2 regions of the Streptomyces sp. 3211.6 genome follow, and region 2 is predicted to be linked to the other one. Evidence: predicted binding sites of a transcription regulator. Region 2 holds the regulator's gene; the other holds the start of a gene.
The links. The regulator HrcA, encoded in region 2, represses chaperone genes, less so after heat shock. The targets are predictions, from matches to a motif close to TTNGCACTCNGNNNNNCNGAGTGCNAA.
Positions count from the first base shown of each region.

Region 1: a site for HrcA is predicted at 6,844-6,870, ahead of groL (chaperonin GroEL). Genes of this name have one in related genera too.

Region 1 covers NZ_RBXC01000001.1:4,426,103-4,437,591, forward strand. Annotated here, with positions in the region: gene BX286_RS20515 (DNA-binding protein) at 1-395, opposite strand, end outside; gene BX286_RS20520 (hypothetical protein) at 679-933, shown strand; gene BX286_RS20525 (trehalose-6-phosphate synthase) at 1,598-3,058, opposite strand; gene BX286_RS20530 (glucosyl-3-phosphoglycerate synthase) at 3,164-4,114, opposite strand; SAM riboswitch class I at 4,317-4,455, shown strand; gene thrC (threonine synthase) at 4,449-5,774, shown strand; gene BX286_RS20540 (ubiquitin-like small modifier protein 1) at 5,811-6,089, shown strand; gene BX286_RS20545 (cold-shock protein) at 6,483-6,689, shown strand; gene groL (chaperonin GroEL) at 7,067-8,686, shown strand; gene BX286_RS37485 (Uma2 family endonuclease) at 8,765-9,016, opposite strand; gene BX286_RS20560 (hypothetical protein) at 9,227-10,234, opposite strand; gene BX286_RS20565 (Uma2 family endonuclease) at 10,488-11,060, opposite strand; gene BX286_RS20570 (phosphoribosylanthranilate isomerase) at 11,199-11,489, shown strand, end outside.
Region 2 covers NZ_RBXC01000001.1:2,863,516-2,875,004, reverse strand. Annotated here, with positions in the region: gene BX286_RS13200 (long-chain fatty acid--CoA ligase) at 230-2,122, shown strand; gene hemW (radical SAM family heme chaperone HemW) at 2,201-3,433, shown strand; gene BX286_RS13190 (Uma2 family endonuclease) at 3,534-4,112, shown strand; gene BX286_RS13185 (DUF3097 domain-containing protein) at 4,090-4,899, opposite strand; gene BX286_RS13180 (MBL fold metallo-hydrolase) at 4,928-5,659, opposite strand; gene hrcA (heat-inducible transcriptional repressor HrcA) at 5,851-6,867, shown strand; gene dnaJ (molecular chaperone DnaJ) at 6,868-8,007, shown strand; gene BX286_RS13165 (nitronate monooxygenase) at 8,153-9,244, shown strand; gene BX286_RS13160 (16S rRNA (uracil(1498)-N(3))-methyltransferase) at 9,241-9,987, shown strand; gene BX286_RS13155 (histidine triad nucleotide-binding protein) at 10,213-10,572, shown strand; gene BX286_RS13150 (ribonuclease Z) at 10,579-11,481, shown strand.

The DNA of each region.
Region 1 (11,489 bases), 1.6 Mb from region 2:
GCGGCCACGTCATCGCGGAGCTGGTCGATCGTGGTGTCCGATACGGCCTGCGCGGCTGCGGTGCTCGCCTCGTCGGCTGCGTCTCGTGCGGTCATGGCGATTTCACTTTCGATGTCGTACGTGGTGGGGGCGGCCGTCGGCATGGATCGCGGTGGCGCGGCGAACAGGGCGGTGGCCTCCCTTCCGAACATGGCCTCGAGTACCCGACACGCGTCAGGCGACGGCAGGGTCTTCACCCGTCCCGACGTCCATCGTCGGAACTGGGCCTCGGACAAGCTCTGTGCTCGCAGTCCGACCTTCCCGGCGGCCTTCTCATAGGCGGCCGCGAAGTCCCGATACCGCCAGGACTTCTGTGCTACCAGGACCTTCAACAGCGTCCCCGGAATGGGATCCATACGTCCGCTCCCTCATTGCAGGGGCCGCGATGTCCCTTCGATGATTCCGGCCAACTGTCCGCGTGCACAACGGATTCCGGCCAGAAGACAGGCAGGCGACACCTCCGTGACACCCCATTCCCCCGTACGGGCAACAGATGAGGTCCACGGGGGCGTGGCGGTGACACCCGTTGGCGGCCGAACCTTGGCCCCGTCCCGCTGATTCGGCGCCCGAAATCGGAGGCACCCGGATGACTCAAGCCGCACAAGACGACCCCTGGCCAAGGCCAGAGGGAGCTGCCCGATGAGTGAGCAGTACGAATACGTTCCCCACCGCCTCCTCCGCCGCCGTGTCCGCGACATCGCCTCCGGCGTCGAGGGTGTGTTGATGGCCGTGGTCAACGAGAACGTTTCCGACACCGGAGCCGAGTACTGGATGGAGCTGGCATACATCCGTGCCGCGTCCGGCCGGGAGTTCACCACAGCCGTCGCCAACGTCCAGCCCGCCTATGACCAGCCCAAGACGGCCGTCGGTCGCCGACATCCGGGTAGCGCGTAGCGATCTGTCGCGTCCGGCGGTCCCGGTTGCCCCTCCGGTCGTCATTTGGTGCGGGTATCAGCCCAGGGCGGTCGTCGGACGCCGAATTTTGAGGAGCGCGTAGCGATCTGTCGCGCCCCCCGGTCCCGGATGCCGATTCCGTCGGCTTTTGGTGCGGGCAGCGGCCACAGGCGGGCGGCGGACGCTGGGACGGGAGGAGCGCGTAGCGATCTGTCGCGGATCGCGGCCCCGATGCACTGCCTCGTCGGCCCGGATGCTCGGCGAGGCGGCCCCCGGCCCCCCGCCTGGTCGCTGAGGGAGCCGGATGTCTCAGGTACGACCGTGCCGTCCTTTTGGGGGTTTCCCGGCAGTCCTTGTCTTTCCGGGGCGGGTCGTGCTGTCAAGGGTCGCCGAAGGCGATCGCGAAGCGACGCGACGAAGGAGCGCCCTTGACAGGGCGGCCCGGACCGGAAGGACAGTGGGACTGACGGGAAAGCCCCAACCCTTCTCTGAGACCGCCGAGTGAGGTCCCGGCCATCCCCGGTTCCGGCCGGCTGCCCGCTCCCGTCCAGCGGGGCCCCGCCCCCCACCCACCGCCCCGCACCCGGGGAGGCGGGTGGGCAGGCACCGCCCGGCCCCTACCCCTCGAGGGGGAGATAGCGGGCGCGGGGGAGTGCGACGGGCGTCAGCCCCCCAACGCCTCCAGTTGGGTCGTGAACCATGCCGCCGGGGGGAGGGACGTGGCGGCTGCTGCCAGGCGTTTCGTGCGTTCCGTGCGTTCCGCCTCCGGCATCGTCAGGGCCGCGTGCAGGGCTTCGGCCGTCGCCGTGACGTCGTACGGGTTGACCGTCAGGGCGTCCTGGCGGAGTTCCTCGTACGCCCCCGCCCCCGTCGACAGGACCAGGACGCAGCCCGCCTCCGAGACCACCGGGATCTCCTTGGCGACCAGGTTCATGCCGTCCCGCACCGGGTTGATCAGTGCCACGTCCGCCATCCGGTACGCCGCCAGGGAGCGGGCGAAGTCGTCCTGGACGGAGAGCAGCACCGGCTCCCAGTCCTCCGTCCCGAACTCGGCGTTGATCTCCGCCGCCAGGGACGCGACCGCCGCCGTGTAGTTCCGGTAGACCTCCAGGTCCTGGCGGGAGGGGTAGGCGGAGGCCAGGTGGACGACGCGGCCCCGCCACTCGGGGTGGGCGGTCAGCAGCTCCCGGTAGGCGAGGAGCCCGCGCAGGACGTTCTTCGACAGCTCGGTGCGGTCCACCCGGACGATCGTCTTGCGGTCCCCGACCTCCGCGCGCAGCGCGGCCAGCTTGTCGTCGACCTCCGGCCGGTGGGCCAGGGCCCTCAGGTCGTCGCCGTCGACGCCGAGCGGGTACTGGCCGACGCCGGTGAAGCGCATCTCCCCGAACAGGCCCTCCTCCGTCAGCCTGCGGTGGTGCACCCCGCCCTGGTGCCCCTCGCGGGGGACGAAGCCCTCCGCGACGCCGTGCACGTCGTCCATGGTGGCTCCGCTGATGAACGCGGCGGCCCATCCGGCGGTGTGGAAGCCGAGCTGGTCGGCGCCGAGCATGCCCCACACCAGCCGGCTGCGGATGTCGTCCGGGAGCATGTGCAGGACGTCCGGCGAGGCCCACGGGGTGTGCGTGAAGTGCGCGATCCGCAGGTCGGGGCGCAGCTCCCGGAGCGCTCCCGGGACCAGGGCCAGGTGGTAGTCCTGGACGAGGACGCGGGCGCCCTCGGCGGCCTCCTCGGCCAGGGCTTCGGCGAAGGCCTGGTTGTAGGCGGTGTACGAGTCCCAGCGCCGCCGGAACTCCGCGTCGAAGACGGGCTCGCGGGGGACGTCGTAGAGGTGGTGGTGGGTGAACCAGAGCACCGAGTTCGCGATGCCGTTGTACGCGTCGTCGTACACCGCGCGGTCGATGTCCAGCATGCGCACGCCGTGCTCGGAGACCCCCCGCCGGACCGCTTCGCGGTCGGCCTCGGAGAGGGCGGCGCAGATCCACAGGGCCTCCGGCTGCGCCGCGAGGGCCGCGGACAGGCCGGAGACGAGACCGCCCCCGCCGCGCCGGGCGCTGAGGGCGCCGTCGGCGGCGAGGGCGTACGAGAGCGGGCCGCGGTTGGCGGCGACGAGTACCTGAGAAGCCATGCCGCGAACCTAGCCCGGCACCCGCTCGCTCAAACGTCCGGGAAATGACCGGTTCGTCACCTACCGGATGGAGGGCCGCCCGCCCCCCGCCCGGGCCGTCCCGCCTCAGGCCACGCGGCGGACCGCGTACTCCTCGATCTCCCGCATCGGCGGCCGTTCCTCCGTGTCCACGGGGTAGGTGCGCGGAACGAACCCGTCCGGCCCCCTCTCGAACTGGATGAGCTCCGGACGCACGAGGTGCCCGCGCGAGAGCCGCAGCTGCGCGGTGCGGTAGATCGCCGCGGCCATCCGGCCCAGTGCCTGCCCGCTCTGGTGCTTGTGCAGCCGGACCCCGACGTCCACCTGGGCCATCGCGTCCAGTCCGACGGTGTGCAGCGCGTCGACGAGCAGGCCGAGCTCGACGCCGTAGCCGACGGGGAAGGGGAGACGTTCCAGCAGGGAGCGGCGTACGGCGTACTCGCCGCCCAGGGGCTGGACGAAGCCGGCCAGCTGCGGCCAGTGGAGGTTCAGGAGCGGGCGTGCCACCAGCTCGGTCACCCGGCCGCCCTGGCCGGGAGCGTCCCCGAGGGGGCGGTCGTACATCGCCTTGACGAACTGCACCTGCGGGTCGGTGAGCAGCGGGCCGACGATGCCGGAGACGAAGGCGGACGAGAAGTCGCGCAGGTCGGCGTCGACGAAGCAGACGATCTCGCCGGTGGTGGCCAGCAGCGAGCGCCACAGCACCTCGCCCTTGCCGCGCACGGCGGGCAGGCGCGGCAGGATCTCGTCCCGGTGCACCACCCGGGCGCCGGCCTTGGCCGCGATCTCGGCGGTCCGGTCGGCCGACCCGGAGTCGACCACGACCAGCTCGTCCACCAGCGGCACCGGCAGGCCCTCGATCAGGTCGCGCCGGATCACCTCGACGATCTCCCCGACCGTGGCCTCCTCGTCGAGGGCCGGCAGCACCACGCTCACGGTGGTCCCGGCCGCCCGTTTGCGCTCGAGGAGCTGGTCGAGCGGTCGGTCGGCGGCGGACCAGGAGCGGTCGGCCAGCCAGCGCTCCACCTCATCCAGCACTCTCAGCACTCCCTGGCTACTCGGAGGCGGCATCAGACCCGGCGGTTTTCGGCCGAATCGTGATCCATCTCGCGGTTCGGACGGCTGTCTCAACCCACCGCCCCTTCGGTTACAGTCTTGAACAACGCGAAGGTCCACCGCATGCCGGGGCCTCGCGACAAACGCACCGGCGCGCCTGAGAGCGCGTGTGCCGGTGCCATACCGCTCATCCAGAGGGGCAGAGGGACACGGCCCGTTGAAGCCCCGGCAACCCTCCAGTCGGTTCTCGCTCGCGCGGGGCCCCGGCTAGGGAAGGTGCCAATTCCGTCTCATGGCGAAGTGCGCCATGGGGAAGATGAGGAGAAAGGGCCTCGCCATCATGGCTGCACAGACTGCCGCTACCTCTGCCGCTTCCGGCTCCCACTCTGCCGGGTCCGTCGATCTGGGCCCCGCCACCGGTCTTTCCTGTCGTGAGTGCGGCACCCGTTTCGAGCTCGGCCCCATTTTCGCCTGCGTCGAGTGCTTCGGTCCGCTGGAGGTGGCCTACGAGCTGCCCGCCGGTGACCCGGAGGCCCTGCGCGCGGCGATCGAGGCCGGCCCGAACAACATCTGGCGGTACGCGCCGCTGCTGCCCGTCCCCGCGGACGTGGCCTCCAAGCCGAGCCTGAACCCGGGCTTCACCAAGCTCGTGGACGCGCAGAACCTGGCCAAGGAGCTGGGCGTCACCGGCAAGCTCTACGTCAAGGACGACTCCGGCAACCCGACGCACTCCTTCAAGGACCGCGTCGTCGCCATCGCCGTCGAGGCCGCCCGCGCCTTCGGCTACACCACCCTCTCCTGCTCCTCCACGGGCAACCTGGCCGGCGCCGTCGGCGCCGCGGCCGCCCGCGCCGGCTTCCGCTCCTGCGTGTTCATCCCGCACGACCTGGAGCAGGGCAAGGTCGTCATGGCCGGTGTCTACGGTGGCGACCTGGTCGGCATCGAGGGCAACTACGACGACGTGAACCGCTTCTGCTCCGAGCTCATCGGCGACCCGCTGGGCGAGGGCTGGGGCTTCGTCAACGTCAACCTGCGCCCCTACTACGGCGAGGGCTCCAAGACCCTGGCGTACGAGATCTGCGAGCAGCTCGGCTGGCAGCTGCCCGACCAGATCGTCATCCCGATCGCGTCCGGCTCGCAGCTGACGAAGATCGACAAGGGTCTGCAGGAGCTGGTCAAGCTCGGGCTGGTCGAGGACAAGCCGTACAAGATCTTCGGCGCCCAGGCCGAGGGCTGCTCGCCGGTGTCCACGGCCTTCAAGGCCGGCCACGACGTGGTGCGCCCGCAGAAGCCGAACACGATCGCCAAGTCGCTGGCCATCGGCAACCCGGCGGACGGCCCGTACGTGCTCGACATCGCGCGCCGCACCGGCGGCTTCGTCGAGGACGTCAACGACGAGCAGGTCGTCGAGGCGATCCGGATCCTGGCGCAGACCGAGGGCATCTTCGCCGAGACCGCGGGCGGCGTGACCGTCGGCGTGACGAAGAAGCTCATCGAGAACGGGGTCCTCGACCCCTCGCTGACCACCGTGGTCCTCAACACCGGTGACGGCCTCAAGACCCTGGAGGCGGTGTCCGGCAGCGGCCAGACCGCCACCATCCGCCCGAGCCTGGACGCGTTCCGCGCCGCCGGCCTGGCCTGACCCTTCCCTCGCACTACACGGAAAGGCGGTAGCGCCATGAGCGTCAACGTCCGCATCCCCACCATCCTGCGCACCTACACCGGTGGCGCCGCCGAGGTCCCGGCCGAGGGCGCGACCCTGGCCGAGGTGATCGACTCCCTGGAGGCGAACCACCCGGGCATCGCCGCGCGCGTCCTGGACGACCAGGGCAAGCTGCGCCGCTTCGTGAACGTGTACGTCAACGACGACGACGTGCGCTTCGAGGGCGGCCTGCAGACGGCGACGCCGGACGGCGCCGGCGTGTCGATCATCCCGGCCGTCGCGGGCGGCTGCTGAGCCGTCTGACGCCCCACGGAATCAGAATTGCCCCCTCCGCTAAAAGCGGAGGGGGCAATTCTGCTTGATTGGGCGCGGTAGAGTTGGGGAAGTCCCCTCCGTTGTTCTTGCCCGCCGCATATGAGCGGGCCGCGAGAGGGTTGACATTGAGTCAACATGCGCGTGCCTTTTGGGGCATTGGTGCGGCTTGTCTGGCCCGACTTGCCCGGGAATAGGCCAAATTTTCAGTCCATTTCCACGTTTGCGCGTGTCCAGATTTCTCGTCGGAATGACCTGTTGCAGACAGCAGCGGTGCAGATACATTCAGCCCCGGTCGAGGCGTTCCGGCGCAAGTTCTGACCCGGGTCCGCGAAGTGCGGACCTGCGCAAGGGCCAGTAATAGGGGAGTTAGGCATGGCTCAGGGCACCGTCAAGTGGTTCAACGCGGAGAAGGGCTACGGCTTCATCGCGGTCGACGGTGGTGCGGATGTGTTCGTCCACTACAGCGCCATCCAGATGGACGGGTACCGCACCCTTGAAGAGGGTCAGCGGGTCGAGTTCGAGATCTCGCAGGGCCAGAAGGGTCCGCAGGCTGACATGGTCAAGCTCGCGGCCGGCTGAGTCGAAGCGCGATCGGCCACCGACGCACGCACCAACACGTGAGGGGCCCACATCCCGGACGGGATGCGGGCCCCTCACGTATGTGCGGCATGCCGGCGCGGCGCGGCGCGACGCGCGCGCCGGCCCGACGTGCGCCCGGCATGTCTCGAAGCCGCTTGCACTCGTGGGGGCCGAGTGCTAATCATTGGCGTTAGCACTCTCCGGGTGAGAGTGCTACAAGACGAGGACCGGGTCGGTGAGGCCCGCAGGGTCCGGCGGGAAGGAACCGCCGGGCCGGCAGGCCGTCCGTCGCGGGCGCGGGCGCGGTCCGGAGCAATCCACCCTCCCCTGACGTCTGGCGGCGTAGGGGGAACCCCAGTCCTGGAGGACCACTTCAGATGGCCAAGATCATTTCGTTCAACGAGGAGGCCCGGCGCGGTCTCGAGCGTGGCATGAACCAGCTCGCCGACGCCGTCAAGGTCACCCTTGGCCCCAAGGGTCGCAACGTCGTCCTTGAGAAGAAGTGGGGTGCACCCACGATCACCAACGACGGCGTCTCCATCGCCAAGGAGATCGAGCTCGAGGACCCGTACGAGAAGATCGGCGCCGAGCTGGTCAAGGAAGTCGCCAAGAAGACGGACGACGTCGCCGGCGACGGTACGACCACCGCCACCGTCCTCGCCCAGGCGCTCGTCCGCGAGGGTCTGCGCAACGTGGCCGCCGGCGCCAACCCGATGGCCCTCAAGCGTGGTATCGAGAAGGCCGTCGAGGCCGTCTCCGCCGCCCTGCTCGCCCAGGCCAAGGATGTCGAGACCAAGGAGCAGATCGCTTCCACGGCCTCCATCTCCGCCGCCGACACCCAGATCGGCGAGCTCATCGCCGAGGCCATGGACAAGGTCGGCAAGGAAGGCGTCATCACCGTCGAGGAGTCCCAGACCTTCGGTCTGGAGCTGGAGCTCACCGAGGGCATGCGCTTCGACAAGGGCTACATCTCGGCGTACTTCGCCACCGACATGGAGCGTATGGAGGCGTCCCTCGACGACCCGTACATCCTGATCGTCAACTCCAAGATCGGCTCGGTCAAGGACCTGCTGCCGCTCCTGGAGAAGGTCATGCAGTCCGGCAAGCCGCTGCTGATCATCGCCGAGGACGTCGAGGGCGAGGCCCTGTCGACCCTGGTCGTCAACAAGATCCGCGGCACCTTCAAGTCCGTTGCCGTCAAGGCCCCGGGCTTCGGCGACCGCCGCAAGGCCATGCTCGGCGACATCGCCATCCTCACGGGCGGCACGGTCATCTCCGAGGAGGTCGGCCTCAAGCTGGAGAACGCCGGTCTCGACCTGCTCGGCCGCGCCCGCAAGGTCGTCATCACCAAGGACGAGACCACCATCGTCGACGGTGCCGGTGACAGCGACCAGGTCCAGGGCCGCGTCAACCAGATCCGCGCCGAGATCGAGAACTCCGACTCGGACTACGACCGCGAGAAGCTCCAGGAGCGCCTCGCGAAGCTGGCCGGCGGCGTGGCCGTCATCAAGGCCGGTGCCGCGACCGAGGTCGAGCTCAAGGAGCGCAAGCACCGCATCGAGGACGCCGTGCGCAACGCGAAGGCGGCCGTCGAAGAGGGCATCGTCGCCGGCGGTGGCGTGGCCCTGCTCCAGGCCTCCTCGGTCTTCGAGAAGCTGGAGCTCACCGGTGACGAGGCGACCGGCGCCAACGCCGTGAAGCTCGCGCTGGAGGCCCCGCTGAAGCAGATCGCCGTCAACGGTGGTCTCGAGGGCGGCGTCGTCGTGGAGAAGGTGCGCAACCTGGCCGTCGGCCACGGTCTGAACGCCGCCACGGGCGAGTACGTCGACATGATCGCCGAGGGCATCATCGACCCGGCGAAGGTCACGCGCTCCGCGCTGCAGAACGCCGCGTCCATCGCCGCGCTCTTCCTGACCACCGAGGCCGTCATCGCCGACAAGCCGGAGAAGGCCGCCGCCGCTCCGGGCGGCATGCCGGGCGGTGACATGGACTTCTGATCGGCCCCCGGCTGATCGGCTGTTCTCGAACGAGGGCGGCACCCCTTCCTTGCGGAGGGGGTGCCGCCCTCGGGCGTTTCAGTGGGCGTAGTCCTTGAGCTTCTCGGTGTCCAACGTGATCCCCACGGGGGCGGGCAGCGTGACCGTCTTTCCGTGGGCATAGGACACGGACCGCCGGTACATGCCGTCCTCGGGGTCGCTGTGGACGGTGAGCATGTCCTCGTCCCGGTCGATGACCAGGCACACGGGGATGCCCACCTGGGCGTACGCGGCGCGTTTGTCGCGCCGGTCACGCCGGTCGGCGTCGGGGTGGAAGGACGTGACCTCCACGACCATCAGGGTCCCGGCGGGATCCGCCCACTCGCCGTCCTGGGCGGCGTAGTGGTCGTACTTCGAGCGTGACCGTCTCGGGTGCGCGGCGGGTCAGCGTCTCGAAGTCCTTCAGCGACATCTGGGCGTGTGCGGCGGTGCGGGGGGTCATGGCGTCGCCTCCTCGACACCATGGTGCCCGGGTTCGGCGCCGTCGGAGCGGGGGACTGGTCATCGGCGGTTCCCTTCGCGGATACGGGCCGCGTGGGCGCGGACCTCGGCCGGGGTGAGGGTCGGGGTGAAGACGGGCGGGCGGGGGCCTTGCGGGCGGCAGGCGCGGCAGCGGCCTTCGGCGAAGGCGCCGGGCGGGCCGGGCGCGCGGCATTCGGCGCACTCGGCGCGGACCGGGGGTGCGGGGGCCGCTGCCGGGGCCGGGCCGGGTGGTGCGGCGGGGAGTTTGGACTCCAGGCGCTTGCGGACCAGGGCCGCCGGGTGGTGGACCACGGGCGGCAGCCCGGCGGTGAGGGCGAGCCGGATGCGGTCGGGGGTGACGCCCCGGGCCAGCCAGGGCACGAGGAGCGGGGCGAGGGCCGTGCAGTCGGCCTTGGAGAGCGCGAGGGCGGGGGCGGTGCGGCCGAGCGAGGCGAGGATGCCGTACGCGTCTTGCCCGGCGGGGGCGAGGGCCGGTGGCGGGTCGCTCGGCGGGGTCGGGGCCGGGGCCTGGGCCTGTGGCGTCGGCCGGGGTGGGGGTACCCGTGGGGCGGGCGCCGATGGCGGTGGCGGGGCCTGTGTTGTCGGCGGGGACGGGGGCGGGGCCGGGGCCGGGGGTACCTGTGGGGGTGGTGGTGGGGCGGTGGGTGCGGGGGAATCCCTCTGGGTGAACCGGGCCCACCAGGCGCCGTCGCGGGGGGTGCGGGAGAAGAAGGTGCGGGTGACCCACCGGGTGGCCTCGCCGGGCAGCCGCTGGCGTACGCGGTGCAGGTGCCCGGCGGTGGCCAGCCGGTTGAGGGCGGTGCGCAGTGCGCACTGGCCCCACAGGGGCAGGACGGCCGCGAGGGTCTTCACGCTGATGTCGGCGCCGTCCGGCAGGCGGTCGAGGTACCCGGCGACGGCCGCCTCCCGGGCCGGGAGGTGCGCGAAGTCGCGGGCGGTACGGGGCGCTTGCTCCGGTGCGGCGATTTTGCCGTAGCCGGGCTTGGCGAGGGGGTGCGGGGCAGCACTAAGGTGGCTGTCATCCATGGGATCGACCTTTTCTCGATCTCGATGGTCAGGCCCTCGTGTGGTGTTGGCGCACCAGCGGGGGCCGTTTTCGTTTCCAGCCGCAAGGTAGGGCCTGATGGCCCTGTGTGGCAAGCCGGTCACGGATCGTCATCCGGCCTGGTATGGGAGCCGGTTGGGAGGGTGGTGGGTGGTGGTGGGCTCCGCCCACCACCCATTCCACAGACAAAGCGCTCGGACTCTCGCGGCTTGAGCCTCGGGCGTTTCGGCGACCTCAGAAACCGGTGGTGTCGAGGGAAAGGTCGAACGGTTCCGGGATGGGCAAGGCCTCGCCGAAGGCGACGGTCTTGCGGGACCGGTAGCCCTGCGGGGAGGGGTCGGAGAAGCAGGTGATCTCCGAGTCCTGCATGTCGACCACCAGGTAGACGGGGACGATCCGGCCGTACACGTCCAGCTTCTCCTTCCAGTCGGCGTCCCTGGTCGAAACTGACGTGAATTCGCCGACGAGCGAGAGGGCCCCTCCGTCCGCATGGCGGCCTTCCTCGTCGAAGGCCGACTCGTCCGTGACGAACAGGTCGGGCCCGTAGGCGCGCTTGGCCGCCGGAAACCGGAAAAGGAAGGGGGCGATGTCCGCGACGTGCCCCTCAGGGGCATGAGCCTGCAGCTGCTCGCGCAGCGCACGCATGCAACGGTAGTAGCGGAGCCGCGAAAACGGTGACACGACGATCTTCCCCCGGATGAGCTCGGCCTTGAAGCCGTCTGGCGTGTCCATCTCCGCAACGGCGCGCAGGAGCGTCTCGAACGTTGGCAGCGCCGCATGTTCTATCGGTGTGGCCCGCTCGGTCATGATCGTCACCGTCGTCCTCCGCGTGGCGTGCTGCGCACTGGCTGTGATGCTCGTTCCAGGCTAGTGGCGGGCGAGCGGTTCCGCCCGGTCCCCGAGACGGGTCACCGTCGAACGGGTGGCTTTTGGTTCACTGAAGGCATGAGCGAGCTCTTCGTGAAGATCTGCGGGCTGAAGACCCCCGAGGACGTCGACGTGGCCGTCGCCGCCGGGGCCGACGCCGTCGGGTTCGTCCTCGCGCCCGGCAGCCCCCGCACCGTCACCGCGGCGCTCGCGCGCGAGCTCGGAGCTCGGGTGCCGGACCGGGTGCTCACCGTCGGGGTGTTCCGGGGGCAGCCGCTGGAGGAGGTGCGTCGGCTCGCCGAGGAGAGCGGCGTGCGCGGGGTGCAGCTGCACGGCGACGAGCCCGCCGCGTACTACGAGGCGCTGCGC
Region 2 (11,489 bases):
AAGGGCCCACATGCACTCGCATGGGGGCCCTTTTCGTTATGAAGCGGCCGCTCGGAGGCCCTTACGCACCGGCCGGGCGGCCTCTACCCTGATCAAAGCTCGATGGTTACCGGCCAGTTAACCGGCCGGTAATGAAAACCTGCCAGCCGCGTACCCGGTGGCCGGCCCCGCCAGTCCCAAGCGCCCCACGCCCACGCCCTGGCCGCGTGGACCCGGTCCGGAGGATGTCGTGAGCGACACACAGACCTTGATCGAGAACCGTCCGCCCACCGTGGCGGCCCTCTTCCTTGACCGCGTCGCCGCCACGCCGAACGGGGAGGCCTACCGCTACCCCGTTCCCTCGGCCCGCCCCGGGGGAGGCCCCGACGACTGGAAGTCGCTCAGCTGGGGGCAGGCGGCCGACCGGGTCTTCGCCATCGCCGCCGGCCTGATCACCCTCGGCCTGCGCCCCGAGGAGCGCGTCGCCCTCGCCTCCAACACCCGCGTCGAGTGGATCCTGGCCGACCTGGGCGTGATGTGCGCGGGCGGCGCCGTCACCACGATCTACCCCAGCACCAACGCGGAGGAGTCCTCCTTCATCCTCTCGGACTCCGAGAGCCGGGTGCTCATCGCCGAGGACGGCGCCCAGCTGGCCAAGGCCCGCGAGCGCCGCGCCGACCTCCCCGACCTGCGCCACGTGGTCGTCGTGGAGGCGGCCGACGCGGTGGCGGCCGAGGGCGACCCCGAGGGCTGGGTGCTCTCCCTGGCCGACCTGGAAGCGCGCGGCAAGGAGTACCTGGACCAGCACCCGGCGGCCGTCAAGGACCGGATCGCGGCCATCACCTCCGACCAGCTCGCCACCCTCATCTACACCTCGGGCACCACCGGCCGCCCCAAGGGCGTCCGCCTCCCGCACGACAACTGGTCGTACATGGCCAAGGCCACCGTCGCCACCGGCATGATCCACAGCGACGACGTCCAGTACCTGTGGCTGCCCCTCGCGCACGTCTTCGGCAAGGTGCTCACCTCCGGCCAGATCGAGGTCGGGCACGTCACCGCCGTCGACGGCCGCATCGACAAGATCATCGAGAACCTGCCGGTCGTCCAGCCCACCTACATGGCGGCCGTCCCGCGCATCTTCGAGAAGGTCTACAACGGCGTGGCCGCCAAGGCCCGGGCCGGCGGCGGCGCCAAGTACAAGATCTTCCAGTGGGCCGCGGGCGTCGCCCGCGAGTACGCCAAGGTCACCCAGGACAACTACCGCCGCACCGGCCGGGCCACCGCGCCCTTCGCCCTCACCACCAAGCACAAGGTCGCCGACGCCCTCGTCTACTCCAAGCTCCGCGAGGCTTTCGGCGGCAAGCTCCGCGCCGCCGTCTCCGGCGCCTCCGCCCTCTCCCCCGAGATCGGCTACTTCTTCTCCGGCGCCGGCATCCACATCCTGGAGGGCTACGGGCTGACGGAGTCGAGCGCCGCCTCCTTCGTCAACCCCGGCGAGGCCTACCGCACCGGCACCGTCGGCAAGCCGCTGCCCGGCACCGAGGTCCGCATCGCCGACGACGGCGAGGTCCTGCTGCGCGGCCCCGGCATCATGCAGGGCTACCACCGCCAGCCCGACAAGACCGACGAGGTCCTGGAGAGCGACGGCTGGCTCCACACCGGCGACATCGGCGAACTCTCCCCGGACGGCTACCTGCGCATCACCGACCGCAAGAAGGACCTGATCAAGACCTCGGGCGGCAAGTACGTCGCCCCGGCCGAGATCGAGGGCCAGTTCAAGGCGATCTGCCCCTACGTGTCCACGATCGTCGTCCATGGCGCCGACCGGAACTTCTGCTCCGCCCTGATCGCCCTCGACGAGCCCGCCATCCTCGGCTGGGCCGCCGAGAACGGCCTGGAGGGCAAGACCTACGGCGAGGTCCTGGCCGCCCCCGAGACCGACCGGCTGATCGAGACCTACGTACAGACCCTCAACGAGAACCTCCAGCGCTGGCAGACGATCAAGAAGTTCCGGATCCTGCCGCGCGACCTGGACGTCGAGCACGGCGACCTCACGCCCAGCCTCAAGCTGAAGCGCCCCGTCGTCGAGCGCGAGTTCAAGCACCTCATCGAGGAGATGTACGCGGGTTCCCGCGAGGCCTGACGCCCGCCGCCGCGCCGGCGGCCCGCGCCCCTGCCGGCGCGGGCCGCCGGGCCACCGCGAGTGCGGGACAATGGCCGTATGCCTTCCGCACTGCCCGACGGTGACCCCATGCCCGAAGACGGCTCGCTGCCGTCGCACGCCCTGGCGGGCGCCGGGGAGCGGCCGCTGGGGTTCTACCTGCACGTCCCGTACTGCGCCACCCGCTGCGGGTACTGCGACTTCAACACCTACACCGCCACCGAGCTGCGCGGCACCGGCGGCGTCCTCGCCTCCCGCGAGAACTACGCCGACACCCTGATCGACGAGGTCCGCCTGGCCCGCAAGGTGCTCGGCGACGACCCGCGCGCCGTACGGACCGTCTTCGTCGGCGGCGGCACGCCCACCCTGCTGCCCGCCCGCGACCTCGTCCGCATGCTCGGCGCGATCCGCGACGAGTTCGGGCTGGCCGAGGACGCCGAGGTCACCACCGAGGCCAACCCCGAGTCCGTGAACCCCGAGTACCTGGCGGAGCTGCGCGCGGGCGGGTTCAACCGGATCTCCTTCGGCATGCAGAGCGCGAAGCAGCACGTGCTCAAGGTCCTCGACCGCACCCACACCCCGGGCCGCCCCGAGGCCTGCGTCGCCGAGGCCCGCGCGGCGGGCTTCGAGCACGTCAACCTCGACCTGATCTACGGCACCCCCGGCGAGTCCGACGAGGACTGGCGGGCCTCCCTGGACGCCGCGCTCGGCGCCGGGCCCGACCACATCAGCGCCTACGCGCTCATCGTCGAGGAGGGCACCCAGCTGGCCCGCCGGATCCGCCGCGGCGAGGTCCCGATGACCGACGACGACGTCCACGCCGACCGGTACCTGATCGCCGACGAGGTCATGGAGCGGGCCGGCTACCACTGGTACGAGGTCTCGAACTGGGCCACCTCCGAGGCCGGCCGCTGCCTGCACAACGAGCTGTACTGGCGCGGGGCCGACTGGTGGGGCGCCGGCCCCGGCGCCCACTCGCACGTGGGCGGGGTCCGCTGGTGGAACGTCAAGCACCCGGGCGCCTACGCGGCCGCCCTCGCCGAGGGCCGCTCCCCGGGCGCGGGGCGCGAGCTGCTCTCGGAGGAGGACCGGCGGGTGGAGCGGATCCTGCTGGAGCTCCGCCTGGTCGACGGCGCCCCGCTGTCCCTGCTGGCCCCGGCGGGCCTGGCGGCCTCCCGGCGGGCCCTGGCGGACGGCCTGCTGGAGGCGGGCCCGTACGAGGCCGGCCGCGCGGTGCTGACCCTGCGGGGGCGGCTGCTGGCGGACGCGGTGGTGCGGGACCTGGTGGACTGATCCCCCGCCCGGGTGAATCCCCCCGTAACCCGGAGCCCTCTGCCTACGCTGTCCCTAGGCTGCCGTCGACAGTACGCGGCGGATGTGGAGGACCACGGAGATGACCGCTGTGGACGAGCGTGGGATGGCCAAGTTCTTCGAGGGGTTCCAGCCTCCCGACGGAGTCAAGGTCGAGCTCCTCCGGGGGGAAATCGTGATGATCGCCAGTCCCGATCTGGTGCACAACCTGATCGTGGAGGACGTGCAGGACCAGATCCCGCGCAAGCGCTGGGCGCGGCTCCAGACCCAGGACGTCGACATCGTCGACGAGGCGAGCGAGCCCGTGCCCGACCTGGTGGTCCTGGACCGCCAGGCACACCCGGGGTCGGGCCGCCTCCTGCCGTCGCAGCTGATCACGCTGGTGGTGGAGGTCGTGTCCAAAACCAGCGTCGACAGGGACTACGTGGTCAAGCGCTCGATCTATGCCGCGGGCCGGGTGCCCGCCTACCTGATCGTCGACCCGGTCGTCGGGCAGTGCGTCCTGCTGACCATCCCCGTCGGGAAGGGGGACGACGCCGACTACCGTGCGCAACGGGTCACGAAGTTCGGCGAGCCGCTGCCGCTGGAGCCGCTCGGCATCGAGCTGGACACGAGCGACTTCGGCACGTTCCAGGGCGTCAGGCCCCACCACTATCCGTGACGAAGTCGATCAGCTCCTCCACCCGCCCCAGCAGCGTAGGCTCCAGGTCGCGGTAGGACGTCACGCGGGACAGGATGTGCTGCCAGGCGGCCCCCGTGTTCTCCGGCCAGCCCAGGGCCCGGCAGACGCCCGTCTTCCAGTCCTGGCCGCGCGGAACCTCCGGCCACGCGCCGATGCCCAGCGCCGACGGCTTCACCGCCTGCCAGACGTCCACGTACGGGTGGCCCACCACCAGCACGTCCGGCCCGGTCACCGACGCCGCGATCCGGGACTCCTTCGACCCCGGCACCAGGTGGTCCACCAGGACCCCGAGCCGCGCGTCCGGACCCGGGGCGAACTCGGCCACCACCGCCGCGAGGTCGTCGACCCCCTCCAGGTACTCCACCACCACGCCCTCGATCCGCAGGTCGTCGCCCCAGACCCGCTCGACCAGCTCCGCGTCGTGCCGCCCCTCCACGTAGATCCGCCCCGCCCGGGCCACCCGCGCCCGCGCCCCCGGGACGGCGATCGAGCCCGAGGCCGTACGGGCCGGCCCGGCCGGAGCCCGTGAGGGGCGGGTCAGCGTCACCACCGCGCCGTCCAGCAGGAAGCCGCGCGGCTCCAGCGGGAACACCCGGCGCCTGCCGAACCGGTCCTCCAGGGTCACCGTGCCCGCCTCGCACGCCACCACTGCGCCGCAGAAGTCCGTACCCGCCACCTCGACCACCAGATCGGGGTCGGCCGGCACCTCCGGAACGGCCTTGGCGCGCTTCCACTGCGGGGTCAGGTCGGGGGAGTACTCACGCATCCGGCCGACACTAGGAGCGCGGCCGCCCTCACGCCCGCGACACGCCGAACCGGTCCGCCAGTGTGTCGCGTTGCGCACGCACGAAGCCCGCGTCCACCACCGCTCCGTGACCCGGCACGTACAGCGCGTCCTCCCCGCCCAGCGACAGCAGCCGGTCCAGGGCCGCCGGCCACTGGCCCGGCACTGCGTCCGAGCCCGCCTGGGGCTCCCCGGACTCCTCGACCAGGTCCCCGCAGAACACCGCCTCCCGCTCGCCCGGCACGAAGACGGCCAGGTCGTGCTGGGAGTGCGCGGGCCCCACGTTGGCGAGCAGCACCTGCACCCCGCCGAGCTCCAGCGTCCACTCGCCCGACACCAGGTGCCCCGGGGCCTGGAGCAGGTCGCACGCCTCCGCGGCCGCGTCCTGCGGCAGGCCCTGGGCCACGGCGCTCTCCCGCAGCTCCTCGCGGCCCCCGGACGTCGCCAGCAGCCGCTCCAGTCCGACCGCCCCGTAGAACTGGGCGCCGGAGAAGGCGGGACCGCCCAGCACGTGATCGAAATGTCCGTGCGTGAATGCGATATGGGTCACGTGCCGCCCGGTCAGCCGCTCCGCCTCGGCACGCACCTGAGCCCCTTCCCGCACACTCGATCCGGGGTCGATCAGGAGCACCGAGTCGTCCCCCACCACCAGCCCCACCGTGCAGTCCCACACCGGGAGGCGTCGTCGGCCCACCCGCGCGGCCACCCGTTCCCAGCCCGCCTCTTCCCAACGTACGTCCATGCCGCGACGCTACCCTGGCGGGCCACCCTTGCCTGCGGCGTACTACCCGGCCGTACACTGAGCGGGGGATCTCTGGCACTCGGACGAGCAGAGTGCCAGCCGATCAAGACCGCAAGCCGGCAGGAACGCAGGACCGCAGGACTGACCGGCCACGACCGCCCGACGACCGACCGCATCCGGAGGTGTGCGCAATGCTCAGTGAACGCAGACTCGAAGTGCTGCGCGCCATCGTCCAGGACTACGTCGGGACGGAGGAGCCCGTCGGCTCCAAGGCCCTCACCGAGCGGCACAAGCTGGGCGTCTCACCGGCCACCGTGCGCAACGACATGGCGGTGCTGGAGGAGGAGGGCTACATCGCCCAGCCCCACACCAGCGCCGGCCGGATCCCCACCGACAAGGGCTACCGCCTCTTCGTCGACAAGCTGGCCGGGGTCAAGCCGCTGTCGACGCCCGAGCGGCGGGCCATCCAGAACTTCCTCGACGGGGCCGTGGACCTCGACGACGTCGTCGGCCGCACGGTCCGGCTGCTCGCGCAGCTGACCCGCCAGGTCGCCGTCGTCCAGTACCCGTCGCTGACCCGCTCCACCGTCCGGCACGTCGAGCTGCTGTCGCTGGCCCCGGCCCGGCTGATGCTCGTGCTGATCACCGACACCGGACGGGTCGAGCAGCGCATGGTCGACACCCAGACCCCGTTCGGCGAGAACTCCCTCGCCGATCTGCGGGCACGGCTCAACAGCCGGGTGGTCGGCCGTCGTTTCACCGACGTTCCGAACCTGGTGCAGGACCTGCCGGAGTCGTTCGAGATCGACGACCGGGCCACCGTCAAGGCGGTGCTCGCGACCCTCCTCGAAACGCTGGCCGAGGAGGCGGAGGAGCGGCTGATGATCGGCGGCACCGCCAACCTCACTCGCTTCGGACATGATTTTCCCTTGACGATCAGGCCCGTCCTGGAAGCGCTCGAGGAGCACGTGGTGCTCCTGAAGCTGCTGGGCGAGGCCGGAGAGTCGGGGATGGCCGTACGGATCGGGCACGAGAACGCCTACGAGGGGCTCAACTCCACGTCGGTCGTGTCCGTCGGCTACGGTTCGGGCGGCGAAGCAGTCGCCAAACTCGGCGTGGTCGGACCGACCCGCATGGACTACCCCGGAACGATGGGAGCGGTACGCGCAGTGGCACGTTACGTCGGACAGATCCTGGCGGAGTCGTAAGTGGCCACGGACTACTACGCCGTACTCGGCGTGCGCCGCGACGCATCGCAGGACGAGATCAAGAAGGCCTTCCGCCGCCTCGCGCGTGAACTCCACCCGGACGTGAACCCGGACCCGAAGACGCAGGAGCGCTTCAAGGAGATCAACGCGGCCTACGAGGTCCTCTCGGACCCGCAGAAGAAGCAGGTCTACGACCTCGGCGGCGACCCGCTGTCCTCCTCGGGCGGCGGCGGTGGCGCGGGCGGCTTCGGAGCCGGCGGCTTCGGCAACTTCTCCGACATCATGGACGCCTTCTTCGGCCAGGCCTCGCAGCGCGGCCCGCGCTCGCGGACCCGCCGCGGCCAGGACGCCATGATCCGCCTCGACCTGGAGCTGGACGAGGCGGCCTTCGGCACGACCAAGGACATCCAGGTCGACACCGCCGTGGTCTGCGGCACCTGCTCCGGCGAGGGCGCCGCACCCGGCACCTCCGCGCAGACCTGTGACATGTGCCGCGGTCGCGGTGAGGTCTCGCAGGTCACCCGGTCCTTCCTGGGCCAGGTCATGACCTCGCGCCCCTGCCCGCAGTGCCAGGGCTTCGGCACCGTGGTCCCGACCCCGTGCCCCGAGTGCGCGGGCGACGGCCGGGTCCGCTCCCGCCGCAGCCTGACGGTCAAGATCCCGGCCGGCGTCGAGAACGGCACCCGGATCCAGCTCGCGGGCGAGGGCGAGGTCGGCCCCGGCGGCGGCCCCGCCGGCGACCTGTACGTGGAGATCCACGAGCTGCCGCACCCGACCTTCCAGCGGCGCGGGGACGACCTGCACTGCACGGTGACCATCCCCATGACGGCCGCGGCCCTGGGCACCAAGTGCCCGCTGGAGACGCTGGACGGCTTGGAGGAGATCGACGTCCGCCCCGGCACCCAGTCCGGCCAGGCGATCCCGCTGCACGGGCGCGGCGTCACGCACCTGCGCGGCGGCGGCCGGGGCGACCTGATCGTCCACGTCGAGGTCACCACCCCCGGCAAGCTGGACGCCCAGCAGGAGGAGCTGCTGCGCCAGCTCGCCAAGCTGCGCGGTGAGGAGCGGCCCATGGGCCAGTTCGCGCCGGGCCAGCAGGGCCTGTTCAGCCGCCTGAAGGACGCGTTCAACGGCCGCTGACCGCTCGGCGGACGGACCCCGCGAGAGCCCGGTACGGGAGACCCCGTACCGGGCTCTCGCCGTTGCCGGGCCGCCGGGAAAGCGGACTATGCCAGGCGAATGCCATGATTCGGCGCCGTGACCCGGACATGGCACGATGCAGTCCATGTCCTCCGCACCGAACGGTCTCCACCCGTATCCGATCGTGCAGGCTCCCATGGCGGGCGGCGTCTCCGGCCCGCCCCTCGTCGCCGCCGTGTGCGAAGCGGGCGGGCTCGGCTTCCTGGCCGGCGGCTACAAGACCGCCGACGGCATGTACCAGGAGATCAAGCAGACGCGCGGACTCACCCGGCGTCCCTTCGGCGTGAACCTCTTCCTCCCGCAGACCGGCCAGGTCGACCCGGCCGCCGTCGAGGCCTACCGCGGGCAGCTGGCCGGAGAGGCGAGCTGGTACGAGGTCTCCCTCGCGGAGGAGGACATCATCGGCACCAGCGACGACGGCTACGACGCCAAGCTCGCCATCCTGCTGGAGGACCCGGTACGGGTCGTCTCCTTCACGTTCGGCTGTCCCGACCCCGCCGCCCTGGCGCGCCTGCGGGCGGCCGGCACGTACACGATCGTCACCGTGACCTCGGCCGAGGAGGCCCGCGCCGCCCAGGCTGCCGGCGCCGACGCCGTCTGCGTCCAGGGCGTCGAGGCCGGCGGCCACCAGGGCACCCACCGCGACGGCCCACAGACCGACGGCACGGCCGGCGTCGGCTTGCTCGCCCTGGTCACCCAGGTCCGGGAGGCCGTGGCCCTGCCGATCATCGCGGCGGGCGGGGTGATGCGCGGCGCGCAGATCGCGGCGCTGCTCGCGGCGGGCGCGGAGGCCGCGCAGCTCGGCACGGCCTTCCTGGCCTGCCGGGAGTCGGGCGCCCACCCGCTGCACAAGAAGGCCCTGACCGACCCGATGTTCCCGCACACCGAGCTGACCCGGGCCTTCTCGGGCCGGCCCGGGCGGGGCCTGGTGAACCGGTTCGTGCGCGAGCACGGCCCGTACGCCCCGGCCGCCTACCCCCAGATCCACCACATGACCTCGGGGCTGCGCAAGGCGGCCGCCGCGGCCGGGGACCCGCAGGGCATGGCGCTGTGGGCGGGGCAGGGGCACCGGCTGGCCCGGGCGCTGCCGGCCGGGGAGCTGGTGGAGGTGCTGGCGGCAGAACTGGCCGAGGCACAGAGCGCGTTGAAGGTGTTGCAGATGAGGAGAGCGTCATGACGGCCCCCGTGTTCGTGGTCGAAGAGGTCCCCGCGGGGCCGGAGTTCGTGCTGGACGGCCCCGAGGGGCGGCACGCCGTGTCCGTGAAGCGGCTGGCTCCGGGCGAGGACGTGGTCCTCACCGACGGGCGGGGCCGCTGGGCGGAGGGCGTGGTCAAGGCGGCCGAGGGCAAGGACCGCCTGGTGGTCATGGACCTGCACGAGATCCGGGAGGAGCCGGAGCCGGCCGTGCGGATCACGGTGGTGCAGGCGCTGCCCAAGGGCGACCGGGGCGAGGTCGCCGTGGAGACGATGACGGAGACCGGGGTCGACGCCATCGTGCCGTGGCAGGCCTCCCGGTGCATCACCCAGTGGCGCGGCGAGCGCGGGGCCAAGTCCCTGGCCAAGTGGCGGGCCACCGCCCGGGAGTCGGGCAAGCAGTCGCGCCGGGTCCGTTTCCCGGAGGTCGGCGAGGCGCTGTCCACCAAGCAGGTGGCCGCGCTGCTGGCCACCGCCGATCTGGCCATGGTGCTCCACGAGGACCGCGAGGCGGGCTCGGAGCCGCTGGCGACGGCCGCCCTCCCCGAGTCGGGCTCGGTGGTCCTGGTGGTCGGCCCCGAAGGCGGGGTCTCCCCGGAGGAACTGGCCGCCTTCGCGGAGGCGGGCGCCCGCCCGTACCGCCTGGGCCACAGCGTCCTGCGCACCTCGACGGCGGGCACGGCGGCCACCGCCGTCCTGCTGGCGCGCACGGGGCGCTGGGGGTAGGCCCCGGGCCGGGACCGCGGCCCCGCCGGGCGCCCGGCGGACGCCGCCGCGGCCCCGCACGTCGCATCGGGGCGGGCCTGTGCGGGCAGCGGCGCGGCCCGCAGGGCACCGCGGGCCGCTCGGGGTGGTGGCGGAGGGGGGTGGAGGCCCGCTCGGCCGACGGGGCGGGGCCGGGGCCGGGCCGGTAGCATGCCCCGACCGATCCACTTCACGGGAGGCACGGCCATGGCCGGGGAACCGCAGGCGGACTGCCTGTTCTGCAAGATCGTCGAGGGGAAGATCCCCGCGACGGTGGTCCGGGAGACCGAAACCACCGTGGCCTTCCGGGACATCAACCCGCAGGCGCCGACCCACGTGCTCGTCATCCCGAAGGTGCACTACCCCGACGCCGCCTCCCTCGCCGCCGCCGAGCCGACCGTGATCGCCGACATACTGCGTGAGGCCGGGGAGATCGCCGCCGAGGAGAAGGTCGCCGACCACGGCTACCGGGTCGTGTTCAACACCGGCGCCGGTGCGGGCCAGACCGTCTTCCACGCCCACCTGCACGTCCTGGGAGGCCGCGGCCTCCAGTGGCCCCCCGGGTAGCGGTTCGTGTCCGTACGCGAGTTCGTGGTCCTCGGCACCGCCAGCCAGGTACCCACCCGGCACCGCAACCACAACGGCTACCTGCTGCGCTGGGACGGCGAGGGCATCCTCTTCGACCCGGGCGAGGGCACGCAGCGGCAGATGCTGCGGGCCGGGGTCGCGGCCCACGACATCAACCGGATCTGCGTCACCCACTTCCACGGTGACCACAGCCTCGGCCTGGCCGGGGTGATCCAGCGGATCAACCTCGACCAGGTCCCGCACCCCGTGACCGCGCACTACCCGGCCTCCGGGCAGAAGTTCTTCGACCGGCTGCGGTACGCGACCGCCTACCGGGAGACGGTACGGCTGCGGGAGGAGCCGGTGGCGCGGGACGGGGTGCTCGCGCAGGGCCCCTCGTACGTCCTGGAGGCCCGGCGCCTGTCGCACCCGGTGGAGTCCTTCGGCTACCGGCTGACCGAGCCGGACGGGCGCCGGATGCGGCCGGAGCTGCTCGCGCGGCACGGGATCAAGGGCCCGGACGTCGGGCGGATCCAGCGCGAGGGGCGGCTGGGGGAGGTCACCCTGGAGGAGGTCAGCGAGCACCGGGCGGGGCAGCGGTTCGCCTTCGTCATGGACACCCGGCTGTGCGCGGGGGTGAGCGAACTGGCGCAGGGCTGCGACATGCTGGTCATCGAGTCGACGTTCCTCGGCGCGGACGCGGCGCTGGCGGAGGACCACGGCCACCTCACGGCCGGGCAGGCGGCGGGCGTGGCGCGGGACGCCGGGGTCCGGCACCTGGTGCTGACGCACTTCTCGCAGCGGTACTCCGATCCCTCGGAGTTCGAACGGGAGGCGCGGGAGGCCGGGTTCGAGGGGGAGCTGACCATCGCGGCCGACCTGGCCCGGGTCGCCCTCCCGAAGCGCTAGGGGGTGTC